Linked DNA regions of Acuticoccus sp. I52.16.1. The protein of the gene in region 1 interacts with the protein of each later gene in a pairwise test. Links are inferred from orthologs where the notes say so. Each region holds a gene or a part of one and is shown on either strand. Other genes may lie near its edges.

What was found. The genes of interacting proteins can lie anywhere in the genome.
Region 2: the proteins of lepA (region 1) and MRB58_RS13100 interact in binary tests that used the Escherichia coli proteins (3 or more experiments, as listed by UniProt). The link is inferred for Acuticoccus sp. I52.16.1 from one-to-one orthologs.

Annotation. Positions count from the first base shown.
Region 1 is NZ_CP094828.1:1,988,281-1,995,009, reverse strand. What follows is about bases 1,118-4,039. They hold lepA (translation elongation factor 4), read left to right. Parts: upstream 1,118-1,609; coding sequence 1,610-3,469; downstream 3,470-4,039. Other genes in these bases: MRB58_RS08885 (DUF2283 domain-containing protein), read left to right, coding at 3,714-3,932; MRB58_RS24930 (DUF4258 domain-containing protein), read left to right, coding at 3,466-3,717; MRB58_RS08895 (PQQ-dependent sugar dehydrogenase), read right to left, coding at 1,118-1,313. Also shown: more of MRB58_RS08895, read right to left, coding at 63-1,117; MRB58_RS08880 (DUF2934 domain-containing protein), read left to right, coding at 4,757-5,239; MRB58_RS08875 (nucleoside deaminase), read right to left, coding at 5,292-5,738; MRB58_RS08870 (pseudouridine synthase), read left to right, coding at 5,760-6,729. UniProt on the Escherichia coli protein: Required for accurate and efficient protein synthesis under certain stress conditions. May act as a fidelity factor of the translation reaction, by catalyzing a one-codon backward translocation of tRNAs on improperly translocated ribosomes.
Region 2 is NZ_CP094828.1:2,890,345-2,897,101, reverse strand. What follows is about bases 2,469-5,418. They hold MRB58_RS13100 (zinc transporter ZntB), read right to left. Parts: upstream 4,456-5,418; coding sequence 3,481-4,455; downstream 2,469-3,480. Other genes in these bases: MRB58_RS13090 (glycoside hydrolase family 15 protein), read left to right, coding at 5,358-5,418; otsB (trehalose-phosphatase), read left to right, coding at 4,636-5,361; nth (endonuclease III), read left to right, coding at 2,469-3,454. Also shown: MRB58_RS13115 (protein-disulfide reductase DsbD), read left to right, coding at 1-1,265; MRB58_RS13110 (ABC transporter substrate-binding protein), read left to right, coding at 1,269-2,468; more of nth, read left to right, coding at 2,465-2,468; more of MRB58_RS13090, read left to right, coding at 5,419-6,757. UniProt on the Escherichia coli protein: Zinc transporter. Acts as a Zn(2+):proton symporter, which likely mediates zinc ion uptake. Purified ZntB reconstituted in liposomes also binds and transports Cd(2+), Ni(2+) and Co(2+).

The sequences.
Region 1 (6,729 bases):
TTCGAGAGGGGAGGCCGGCCGTCGGCGCAGGCGGGGGCGGCGGACCGCCCCCGCCCGGCCGCTCAGTCGCCGGTGTAGGACACGCGGTAGACCGCGCCGTTCCAGTCGTCGGTGACGAGCAGCGAGCCGTCCGCCATCTGCTCGACGTCGACCGGGCGGCCGATATACTCGTTGTTCTCGATCAGGCCGGAGAGGAAGGGCTCCATCCCGGTGACGTCGCCGTTCTCGTCGAGGAAGACGGCGAGGATGTCGGCACCGATCTTCTTGGTGCGGTTCCACGGGCCGTGGCGGGCGACGAAGATCGCGCCCTGGTACTTCTGCGGGAACGACGAGCCGGTATAGAAGCGCATCCCCAGCGGGGCGACGTGCGGGCCCAGCTTGGCGACCGGCGGCTCGAAGTCGGCACAATCATAGCCCCAGCCGAATTCCGGGTCGGCGAGGTCGCCCTGGTGGCAGAAGGGGAAGCCGAAGTGCTGCTTGCCCGGCTCGGTCATCCGGTTCAGCTCGCCGTTGGGCAGGTCCTCCGACAGCCAGTCGCGGTTGTTGTCGGTGAAATAGAGATGCCCGTTGCCGGGATGGAAGTCGAAGCCGACGGTGTTGCGCATGCCCCGCAGAACCGGCTCCGCGCCCGACCCGTCGAGGTTGATCTTGCGGATCTCGCCGAAGCCCTCGTCCAACATGCAGATGTTGCAGGGGGCGCTGTTGGAAACATACAGCTTGTCGTCGGGGCCGACGTCGAGGAAGCGCCAGCCGTGCGGCCGCGGGTCGCCGAGGTCGTCGTAGATCGTCTCCAGCGGCGGCGGATCCTTGAGGTGGCTCTCGATGGCGTCGACCTTGGAGATGGTCTTGTGCTCGGCGACGTAGAGCGTGCCGTCGTGCAGCGCGATTCCGTTGGGCCAGTCGAGCCCGTCGTAGAGCACCTCGGCGGTGCGCTCACCGTTCTCCTCGGTGATCACCCAGATCTTGTTGCCCTGCCAGTTGGACACGAACACCGCGTTCTCGCCGACGCGAACGGTGCGGGCGTCCTTGATCCCCGCGGCATAGACCTCGACCTCGAACCCGTCCGGCACGACGATCTTGGCGAGCGGCAGGTCCGCCTCCTCGGTGGCGAAGGGCGGGGAGGAGAGGGGGGCGAGGCGCTGGGCGCCCGGCGTCTCCGGCCGGCCGGCGAGGGGGCCGTCGGCAGGGGGCGGATTGTCGATCGCGGCGGGGGCCGGCGGGTCCTGCTGCGCCAAAGCGGGCGCGGCCGACAGCATGAAGAGCGCCGCACCCGCCATCAGGGCGGTACGGCCGACATCGGTCATCATAGGCATCACAGTTTCCTCCTGTGTGCCACGGCCTCGTTGATTGGCGCCCGGCCGGATCGGCGGGCTGTTGGTGACTCCGGCGCACGCCAGGACATGAGACGCCGGGCCGGTTTCGGCCATGGCTTCGCCAGCTCATCATACAATCTTGACGAAATAAACGCGCAACCTGCAGCCTGTGGTGCGAGAATTAGACTCTCGGCTATGGAAGCCGCCCGCCGCCGCCCCGCACCCGCGCCCCATGCATGCCACCTGGAGGCGAAGCGTCGCTTTTCGGGGGCGTGGCGCGCTGCTAAATAGGCCCCATGGATGACATCGCCCCCGTCGACACCAATGCCCCCGCGAGCGCCGCATCAGCCGGTGCGTCCGAGACCATCGCCAATGTGCGCAACTTCTCCATCGTCGCGCACATCGACCATGGCAAGTCGACGCTGGCCGACCGCCTGATCCAGGCCACCGGCTCCGTCACCCAGCGCGAGATGAAAGAGCAGATGCTCGACTCGATGGACATCGAGCGCGAGCGCGGCATCACCATCAAGGCGCAGACCGTCCGCCTCATCTACAAGGCGTCCGACGGCAAGGAGTACAAGCTCAACCTGATCGACACGCCCGGCCACGTCGACTTCGCCTACGAGGTCAACCGCTCGCTCGCCGCCTGCGAAGGCTCCCTCCTGGTGGTCGACGCGTCCCAGGGCGTCGAGGCGCAGACCCTCGCCAACGTCTACCAGGCGATCGACAACGACCACGAGATCGTCCCCGTCCTCAACAAGGTCGACCTCCCCGCCGCCGAGCCGGAGCGCATCCGCGAGCAGATCGAGGAGGTCATCGGCATCGACGCGTCCGAGGCGATCCCGATCTCCGCCAAGACCGGCCTCGGCATCCCCGAGGTGCTGGAGGCGATCGTCAAGCGCCTGCCCGCCCCCAAGGGCAACCCCGGCGCCCCCCTCAAGGCGATGCTGATCGATTCCTGGTTCGACCAGTATCTCGGCGTCGTCACCCTCGTGCGCATGATCGATGGGCACCTCAAGAAGGGTCAGACCATCCGCATGATGCGCACCGGCGCCAAGTACGGGGTCGACAAGGTGGGCGTCTTCACCCCCAAGCTCCTCGAGGTGGACGAGCTGGGGCCGGGCGAGATCGGCTTCCTCATCGCCGGCATCAAGGAGGTGGCCGACACCCGCGTCGGCGACACCATCACCGAGGACAAGCGCCCCGCCGCCGAGCCGCTGCCCGGCTTCCGCCCCGCCATCCCGGTAGTCTTCTGCGGCCTCTTCCCGGTCGACGCCAACGACTTCGAGGGCCTGCGCGCCGCCATGGGCAAGCTGCGCCTCAACGACGCCAGCTTCTCCTACGAGATGGAGACCTCCGCCGCGCTCGGTTTCGGCTTCCGCTGCGGCTTCCTGGGCCTGTTGCACCTGGAAATCATCCAGGAGCGGCTGGAGCGCGAGTTCAACCTCGACCTCATCGCCACCGCGCCGTCGGTGGTCTACCAGCTCCACCTCTCCACCGGCGAGATGAAGGAGCTGCACAACCCGGTCGACATGCCCGACCCGACCGAGATCGACGCCATCGCCGAGCCGTGGATCAAGGCGACCATCCTGACGCCGGACGAGTATCTCGGCGGCATCCTCAAGCTCTGCCAGGAGCGCCGCGGCATCCAGAAGGAGCTCAGCTACGTCGGCAGCCGCGCGATGGCGACGTACGAGCTGCCGCTCAACGAGGTGGTGTTCGACTTCTACGACCGTCTGAAGAGCGTCTCGAAGGGCTACGCCTCGTTCGACTATCAGCTCGACGCGTACCGCGAGGGCGACCTCGTGCGGATGAACATCCTCGTCAACGCCGAGCCGGTCGACGCGCTGGCGATGCTGGTGCACCGCAGCCAGGCGGAGCGCCGCGGCCGCGCCATGTGCGAAAAGCTGAAAGAGCTGATCCCGCAGCACATGTTCGTCATCCCGATCCAGGCCGCGATCGGCGGCCGCATCATCGCCCGCGAGACCATCCGCGCCCTACGCAAGGACGTGACCGCCAAGTGCTACGGCGGCGACGCCACCCGCAAACGCAAGCTCCTCGAAAAGCAAAAGGCGGGCAAGAAGAAGATGCGCCAATTCGGCAAGGTCGAGATCCCGCAGGAGGCGTTTATTGCGGCGTTGAAGGTGGATAGCTGAGGTATAGCTTCACCAAACATGCCCGCGACGAGCTCGCGCGCCGCGGTATTCAGCTCGACTGGATCGAATCCGCCGTCGAACGCCCCATATACGTCGAGCCGGACCCGGAAGACGCCACGCTCGAACGCCGTTATGCGCGGATCGCGGCCCACGGCAACCGCGTTCTGAGAGTCGTCTGCCGGCCGCAGGCTGACGTGGTAGAGATAATTACGGTATTCTTCGACCGTAATGCCAGGAGGCGCTTATGAAGCCGACGATCACCTACGACCCCGAGGCCGATGCCGCCTACATCACCCTGTCCAGCGCCCGCGTGCTGGAGAGCGAAGAGGTCCGCCCGGGCGTGGTCTTCGACTACGACGATACCGACCGGATCGTGGGGATCGAAGTGCTGGGGGCGCGGGGGAAGCTGGGAGCGGATACTCTCGCTGGCGTTGCAATTTATGAGGCGGCGCTCAACGTCTGAGTGGCCGCGCAGGTCAATTTGAGCAATCGATCCATTCGGCCAATTTCGTGCGGAAAATGAAAGTAACAGGTTTTAATAGAGATACTCTCCGCGAAGGCGATCGTGGGAGCGTTGATTTCTTTAATTCCCGCACAATCATCAACGACGACATCGTGCTCGACGTGCGCCTCGAGCTCGAGGCCGCCTAAACCTTATCCCCGCCCCCACCGCCGCACCGTACCATCCCCCCGCACTCGACACCGGGGAGGCCTGTCCGGACCGGCCGACAGGGATCGGGTGCTTCGGTCGCCGGAGGGGCGAGGGCGTAACGAGCCCGGATCCTTCCGGCGGGACGACGGGTCGGACGGCGCCGAGCCCCCTACCTCGCGTGTAAGTGCAGGGTTCGATCCCCGGGCACCGCTCCGCCGAGGACGGGCGACGTGTCGCCGAGCGCGCGCGGCACACCGCCGCCGCAGGGCCGAAAGCCCCCGCCGGACCAGCAGCCGAACGGCGGGCGCGCGGCGAGCGGCTCTCCAAAACTCCATTGCGCCGTTCTCCGCGCGCCCGGCCCCTCCCCAACCCTTCCGAGGGATCGCACCCGCACGCCCAATCGCCGCCTCACGCCCGCCCGCCGCACGCCTGCCGCCTCACGCCCGCCCGCGTCTCGGCGCCGCCCGCCCGGCCCGGCCGCAGGAGCCATCCGCGCCGCCCCGGCACCCGCGCGGCACGGCGATGGTAAACATTTGTTTGCCAATTTCCGTCACCATTGGTCCGTGCCCAGGAGCCCGAGGTGGCGCCGTGACGAGCCGCCCGGGCCGGGCGACCACATGTCAGGGAACGACGCAATGATCGATGGTATCGACACCGCGCGCATCGCCCAGCGCGCCTACGCGATCTGGGAGGAGACCGGCCGCCCCGCCGGTCGCGACGCCGACCACTGGCTCCGCGCCGAGAGCGAGCTGCGCGCCGAGCGCCTCATGACCCTCGGCGAGGCCGCCGTCGCCAGGGCGACCCGGCCGCGCCCCGCCGCCCCGCTTGCCGAAGCCGCCGCCGCGAGGCCCGAGCCGGCGCCCGCCGAGCCCCCCCGCCGCGCCGAGCCGCCTCGCCGCACCAAGCCCAAGTCAGGCTCGCCCAAGTCAGGCTCGCCCAAGTCCGCCGCACCCAAGTCCGCCGCGGCCAATCCCGCCGCGCCCGAGGCAACGAGGCCCGAGGCCGCGCCTAAATCCGCGCACAAATCCGCCGCCGCACGCGCCGGACGCGCCGGCAAGCGCGCCGCGTCCCGCCGCCGCGGTGCCGAGCCCGCTCCCGAGGGTGCCCCCGCGCTCTGACCGCCGCCCGACCTCGAGGGCCCGGCCGCCACGGCCCGGCCCGCCCCTCCCCTCAGGCGCCGCCCGCCGCCCCCCGCCGCGCCCGGAAGAACGCCGCCAGCAGCGCCCCCGCCTCCGTCGCCGCGAATCCGCCGTACACTTCGGGCTTGTGGTGCACGGTCGGTTGGGTGTAGAGGCAAGGCCCGCTCTCCACCGCTCCGCCTTTCGGATCGAGCGCGCCAAAATACAGTCTTCGGATCCTTGCGAAACTGATCGCTGCGGCACACATGGCGCAGGGCTCCAATGTCACGTAAAGATCGCACCCAGGGAGTCGCTCGGATCCGAGGATCCGCGCGGCCGCTCTGAGTGCGACGATTTCGGCATGTGCGGTGGGGTCGAGGTCGGCAAGGGTGCGATTGCCGGCCGAGGACAGGACCGCACCGTCCTTGACCACCACCGCCCCCACCGGCACCTCGCCGCGCGCCGCCGCCATCCGGGCTTCGGCGAGCGCATGCTCCATGAACGTCACGAAGGTTCGACGATGTCCGACACGTCCCCCCCAGAGGCCAGCGATCCCGACGCCGGTATGCCCAAAGGCGACCGTGTCGCCAAGGTGATGGCTCGCGCCGGGGTCGCCTCGCGCCGCGATGCCGAGGCCATGATCGCCGAGGGACGCGTCTCCGTAAACGGCACCACGCTCGATACCCCCGCCGTCACCGTCACCCCCGAGGACGAGATCCGTGTCGACGGCGAGCTGATCCCGCAGCGCCTGCGCACCCGCTGTTTCATGTTCCACAAGCCCCGCGGCCTCGTCACCACCAACCGTGACCCGGACGGCCGCACCACCGTGTTCGACGCGCTGCCGCAGACGCTCCCCCGCGTCGTCACCGTCGGCCGGCTCGACATCAACACCGAGGGCCTGCTCCTCCTCACCAACGACGGCGGTCTCGCCCGCGTGCTCGAGCTTCCCGCCACCGGCTGGACCCGCAAATACCGGGCCCGCGTCCACGGCGACCTCGACAAGGAGAAGCTCGCCCAGCTCTCCGAGGGAACCGCGGTCGACGGCATCCTCTACGGCCCGATCCACGTGACCATCGACCGTGAAACCGGCGACAACGCATGGCTCACCGTGGCGCTGTCGGAAGGCAAGAACCGCGAAGTGAAGATCGTGCTGGGCTCGCTCGGCCTGCAGGTGTCGCGCCTCATTCGGGTCTCGTACGGGCCGTTCCAGCTCGGCGAGCTGGCGCGCGGGGAGGTGATGGAGATCCCGACCCGCCGGTTGAAGGATCAGCTCGGCCCGCGCCTCGCGGCCGACGCCGAAGCGGACTTCGACGCTCCGGTGGCCGCCGCGGTGATCAAGACCAAGCCCGCCCGCCCCGGCCCCAAGGCTCGCCAGGACGGTGGCGCGCGCCGCGAGGGTGGCGACCGCCGCCCGGGTCGCGACGAGGCGCCCGCGCGTGGCGCCGGTGCGCGTGACGGCCGCCGCGCCCCCGCCGGGAAGAGCCGCTTCG
Region 2 (6,757 bases), 900 kb from region 1 along the record:
TCGCCGGCGGCGACGGGCCGGGCCTGGGCTTCTGGCAGGCGCTCGGCCTCGCCTTCCTGGGCGGGATGATCCTCAACCTGATGCCGTGCGTCTTCCCGGTGCTGGCGGTGAAGGTGCTCGGCCTCGTCGCCCATGCCGACGCACCCTTGCGGCGTCGCGCCGGGGTCGGCGCGGCCTACATGGCCGGCGTCCTCGTCAGCCTCGCGGTCGTCGCGGCGGTGATGCTGGCACTGCGGGCGGGGGGCGAGGCGGTCGGCTGGGGCTTCCAGTTGCAGAGCCCGGCCTTCGTCGCGGCGATGACGCTGGTCCTGTTCGCCTTCGGCCTCAACCTTTCGGGCGTGTTCGAGATCGGCGCCACGCTCACCCGGCTCGGCGGACGCGGCGGCAGCGGTCCGGCCTCGGCCTTCTCCACCGGGCTCCTCGCGGCGGTGGTGGCCACGCCCTGCACCGCCCCCTTCATGGCCCCGGCGATGGGGGCGGCGCTGGTCGCCTCGCCGCTCTTCGCGCTCGGCGTCTTCGCGGCGCTCGGTGTCGGGCTGGCGCTCCCCTTCGTGGTGCTGGCGGCGATCCCCGGAGCCGCCCGCCTCCTGCCGCGGCCCGGCATGTGGATGGTGCGCTTCAAGCAGGCGCTCGCCTTCCCGCTCTACCTCACGGCGGCCTGGCTCTTCTGGGTGCTGGCGCAGCTGGTCAGCGTCGAGTCGCTGCTGCCGGCGATGGCCGCGCTCGTCTTCGTGGCCATGGCGGCGTGGCTGTTCGGCCTCTCGCAGCGCGGCTCGGGCGCCTCGCACCGCGTCGCCTCGGGCCTCGCCGTCGCCAGCCTGGCGGCCGCGATCGTCGCGGTATGGCCCGCGCTGCAGCCCGCGACCGCCGCGACCGCCGGGACCGCCACGGCGAGCGAGCGCCCGCTGGGCCTGACCGCCGGGCACCGAGGCGCCGAGGAGCCGTACTCACCCGCCCGCCTCGCCAGCCTGCGCGCGGCGGGCAAGCCCGTCTTCGTCAACGTCACCGCGGCGTGGTGCATCACCTGCAAGGTCAACGAGCGGGTCGTCCTCTCGGGCGAGGATTTCCTCGACGAACTGACCCGCAACGACGTAACCTACCTCAAGGCGGACTGGACGCGGCGCGACCCCGAGGTGACCGAGTTCATCGAGGAGTTCGGCCGCGCCGGCGTTCCGCTCTACGTCCACTTTCCCGCCGACGGCGCACCCCTCGTGCTGCCCCAGATCCTGACCGTCGCCACGCTGCGCTCCGCCTTCGAGAGCTGACCGATGCGCCTCTTCGCCCTCCCCGCCGTCCTCGCGGCGACGCTCGCCCTCGCGGGCCCCGCCACCGCCCAGACGCGCGGCCCCGACGTCGCCGACTGGCCCGCCGTCCTGGCCGCGGCCGAGGGACAGACGGTCGACTGGTACGCCTGGGGCGGCGAAACCCACATCAACGATTATATCGCCTGGGTCGGCGACGAGGTGGCCGCGCGCTACGGGGTCACGCTGAACCAGGTGAAGCTCGCCGACACGGCCGAGGCGGTCGCCCGCGTGCTGGCCGAGAAGACCGCCGGCGAGAACGAGGACGGCGCCGTCGACCTCGTATGGATCAACGGCGAGAACTTCGTCGCCATGCAGGAGAACGGCCTGCTGCGACCGGACCCATGGGCCGAGGCCCTTCCCAATCGCCCCCTCGTCGATATGGACCTCTACGGCGCGGCGATCGACAGGGACTTCGGCGTCTCGGTGAAGGGGCAGGAGAGCCCATGGGGCCGCGCCCAGCTCGTCACCGTCTTCGATGCCGCGCGAACGCCCGAGCCGCCGCGTTCGCTGGACGAGCTGATCGCGTTCGCCGAGGCGAACCCCGGCCGCTTCACCTACCCGCAGCCGCCCAACTTCACCGGAACCACCTTCCTCAAGCAGCTCCTCCTCGACCTCGTGCCCGACCGCGAGATCCTCTACGCCCCCGCCGGCGACGGTGCGGAGACGCTGGTGCGGGACACGCTGATCCCGGTGTTGCAGCGGCTTCATCCGAACCTGTGGCGCAAGGGCGCGGCGTTCCCGGCGGGCGTCGCCGAGGTGCGCCGGCTCTATGCGGACGGCGAGCTGCTGCTGGCGCTGACCGGCAACCCGTCCGACGCGGTGGCCGGCGTGAACGACGGATTGCTGCCCCCCGAGAGCCGGGTCGCGGCGTTCGCGGGCGGGTCGATCGGCAACGTCCACTTCGTGGCGATCCCGTTCAACGCGGCGGATCAGGCGGGCGCGCTGGTGGTGGCGAACTTCCTGCTGTCGCCGGAGGCGCAGGCCCGCAAGGCCGACCCCGACGTGTGGGGCGACCCCACGGTGCTCGCCGTCGCGCGCCTCCCCGAGGCCGATCGCGCCCTGTTCGACGAGGAGGTCGGCGTCGACGCTCCCACGCTCGCCGAGCCGCACGTCAGCTGGACGGCGGTGATCGAGCGCGTCTGGGACGAGGCTTTCCTGCGATGAGCGAGAAGAAGCCGGCCCCGAAGACGGGCACCGCCAAGACCCCGGCGCGCCGCGGCACGAAGCCCGCCGCGACAGCGCGGCGTACGGCCAAGGCCGAGGCCGTCGTGGCCGCCGAAGCGGGCCACCCGCCCGGCGGCCTCCCCGGCGAGGCGCCCGCCGAGCCGGCGAAGGCCACACCCGCGAAGGCCACACCCGCGAAGGCCACACCCGCGAAGGCCACACCCGCGAAGGCCACACCCGCGAAGGCCACACCCGCGAAGGCCACGCCCGCGAAGGCCACGCCCGCGAAGGCCACGCCCGCGAAGGCCCCCGCCAAGCCGAAGACGCTGAAGAACAGCCGTTACACCAAGGCCGAGGCGGACGCCCTGTTCCAGCGCCTGGCCGACGCCCTGCCCGAGCCCCGGACCGAGCTGGAATATACCAACCCCTACACCCTCCTGGTCGCCGTCGCACTGTCGGCCCAGGCGACCGACGTCGGCGTGAACAAGGCGACGCGCGCGCTCTTTCCCGTGGCCGACACGCCGCGGAAGATGGTCGCCCTCGGCGAGGAGCGGCTGCGCGAGTTCATCAAGACCATCGGCCTCTTCAACACCAAGGCCAAGAACGTGATCGCCCTGTCGCAGGCGCTGATCGACACGCACGGCGGCGAGGTGCCGAAGGACCGCGCGGCGCTGCAGGCGCTTCCCGGCGTCGGCCGCAAGACCGCGAACGTGGTCCTCAACGTCGCCTTCGGCGAGCCGACGATCGCGGTCGACACGCACATCTTCCGCATCGGCAACCGCCTCGGCCTGGCGCCGGGGAAGACGCCGGACGACGTGGAGAAGGCGCTGGAGAAGATCGTCCCCGAGCGCTTCCTGCGCGGGGCGCATCACTGGCTGATCCTGCACGGCCGGCATGTCTGCAAGGCGCGCCGTCCGCTGTGCGAAGCCTGCGTGATCTACGAGCTGTGCAAGGCGCCCGACCGCCGCGCTCTGCCCCACGCCTGACGAGGGGCGGCGGCGGGGGGCCCGCGCTACAGGATCCGCGCGATCCGCAGCACCACCAGAACGCCCGCGCCGATGAGCATCAACACCAACGTGAAGGCCCAGAACCCGACGCTCGATTCCGAGCCGGGGATGCCGCCGAGGTTGGCGCCCATCAGCCCCGTGAGGAACCCCAGCGGCAGGAACACCGAGGAGATCACCGAGACCACGTAGAGGTTGCGGTTGAGCCGCTCGGCCTGCGCGCTGCCGAGCTCGTCGCGCAGGGTCTGCAACCGCTCGCGCTGCGCCTCGAGCTGCTCGGCGACGCGCATGAGCTGGTCGTGCTGCTCCAGCAGCGCGGCGCGGTCCTCCGCCGCCAGAATCTCCGGCGCGATGTGGACGATGGCGCCGACAGCGTCGCGCTGGGGCTGGATGTAGCGGCGCAGCTCCGTCAGCTCGAGCCGCTGGTCGGCGACGTCCTTGCGGATCTCGTCGCGGGGGTCGGCGATGGTGCGCGACTCCAGCGCGTCGACCCGGTCCTCCAGGTCGCCCGCATGGCTCTCGATCCGGTCGGTCACGTCGCGCACCAGCGCGGCGAGCAGTGCCGAGGGGGTCTGCGGGCCGCTGCCGGCACGCACGTTCTCGGCGATCCGGCGGATGGCGCTCAGCCGCGAGGTGGCCAGCGAGACCACGCGGTGCTCGTCGAGCCACAGCCGGATGGGCACCATGTCCTCCGGGTCCTCGCCCTCGTTGATGTTGATCCCGTGCAGGATCACCAGGAGGCCGGAGCCGGTCCACAGGGCGCGGGGCCGCGTCTCGGGCTCGAGCAACGCCTCGCGCACCGGAGGGGCGAGGTAGGCGAGATGCTCGGCCACCCACTGGGCGGTGTCGGGATGGTCGGCGGAGAGATGCAGCCACAGCGGGGCCGCACGGCCCACCAGCGTGGCGACATCGTCCTCGGAGGGAATGTCGGTGCCGCGGTCGTCGCCCGAGAGGTGGAGGGCGAATCGGATGTGGCTGTCCATGTCGGTCCTTCGCTGTCGGCCTGTACGCGCCGGGCTTGCGCCTGACTTTCGCCGCGCGCTCCCGGGGGCCATGCCGGAGGATTGTAACGATATTCCGCGGTTGCCCCTCAAGGCCCGAAGGTTCATGGTGCAGTGCGGCGGCCACTGGGGGTCGTCCGACAAGCCGTTGAGCCGGAACGCATGACCCCACCCGTGCCGGAACGTCCGGCGCTGTTCCTCGACTTCGACGGGACCCTCGTCGAGATCGCCGATCGTCCCGACGGTGTCGTGGTCGCGCCGAGCCTGCATACGCTGATCGAGCGCATCGTGGCGCGCACGTCCGGCGCCATCGCCGTCGTCTCCGGCCGCAAGATCGAAGATATCGACGGCTTCCTCGGTATCCCGATCGCCGCCGCCGGCATGCACGGGCTGGAGCATCGCGCCGCACCGGGTGACGAGATCCACTATCAGCCCGCCCCGCCCGAGATGGACACGCTGCGCGAGCGGATCGCCCGCTTCCCCTTCCTGGGCGACGGCGTCTCGATGGAGGACAAGGGCGCCGGCCTCGCGGTGCACTACCGCGCCAACCCGGCGCATGAGCAGACCGTGATCGACGCGATGGAGCAAGCCACCGCCGACCTCGCAACGCTCCATCTCATCTGCGGCAAGATGGTGGTGGAGGCCAAGCGGCGCGGGTTCGACAAGGGCGCCGCCGTCCAATCATTCATGCAGCGGCCGCCCTTCCATGGCCGCACACCGATTTTCATTGGGGACGACGTGACGGACGAAGACGGAATTCGCGCCGCCAACTCGGTCGGCGGCTTCGGCATCAAGGTGGGCGAGGGCGCGACCGACGCACCCTACCGCCTCGCGAACGTGGCCGCCGTGCACGACTGGCTCGCCCAGTTGGCGGGGGTGCCCGCGTGAGCACACTCGCGCTGGGGATGATCGGCAACTGCTCGGTGCAGGCGCTGGTCGACGACGAGGCCAACATCGTCTGGTGGTGCCTGCCGCGGCCGGACGGCGACCCGGTCTTCCACTCGCTGCTGGGAACCAACGGCAAGCCAGGCGACGGGCAATACTCGATCCAGATCGAGGACTTCAGCCACTCCAAGCAGTGGTACATCGAAAACACCGCGATCCTTCGCACCCAGCTCATCGCGACCGACGGATCGACCGTCGAGATCGACGACTTCTGCCCCCGCTTCGCCTCGCGCGGGCGCACCTTCCGGCCGGCGCAGATCGTGCGGCGCATGCGCCCCGTCACCGGCCGGCCGCGGGTCAAGATCGTGCTGCGCCCGCGCTTCCACTGGGGCAAGGAGCGGCCGCAGATCACCTCCGGCTCCAACCACGTGCGGTTCGTCGGCGAGGGCATCGCGATGCGCCTCACCACCGACGCGCCGATCACCTACATCCGCGACGAGTCGTTCTTCGTCCTGGAGCGCGAGCTGAACCTCTTCCTCGGCCCCGACGAGTCGCTGACCGCGAGCTCCGCCTCCATCGGCCGCGAGTTCCAGGAGCAGACCGCCGCCTACTGGAAGACCTGGACGCTGCGCCTGGCGCTGCCGCTGGAGTACCAGGAGGCGGTGATCCGCGCCGCCATCACCCTCAAGCTCTGCACCTTCGAGGAAACCGGCGCGATCGTCGCCGCCGCCACCACCTCGATCCCCGAGCACGCCGGCTCGGAGCGCAACTGGGACTACCGCTACTGCTGGCTGCGGGACGCCTTCTTCGTCGTGCGCGCGCTCAACGCCCTCAGCGACATGCAGACGCTGGAGAACTATCTCGCCTGGATCCGCGACGTCATCGCGCTGACCAAGGGCGACCACATCCAGCCCGTCTTCGGCATCGGCCTGGAACAGGCGCTGGTGGAGGAGTTCGCCGAACTGCCCGGCTACCGCGGCATGGGCCCGGTGCGCGTCGGCAACCAAGCCTACGAGCACTATCAGCACGACGTCTACGGCAACATCGTGCTGGCCGCCGCCCAAGCCTTCTTCGACAAGCGTCTGATGCGCCAGGGCACGATGGAGGACTTCCGGCACCTGGAGGTCATCGGCGATCGCGCCTTCATGCTGCACAACGAGCCCGACGCCGGCATCTGGGAGCTGCGGACCCGCGCGCGCGTCCATACCTCGTCCTCGCTGATGTGCTGGGCCGCGCTCGACCGGCTCGCCAAGATCGCCAACCAGCTCGGCGTGAACCCGAAGCACTGGCGCAGCCGCGCCGACGAGGTGCACAAGAAGATCTGCGACGAGGCGTGGAACGAGAAGGCCGGCGCCTTCGTCGAGAGCTTCGGCGGCGAGGACCTCGACGCCTCGCTCCT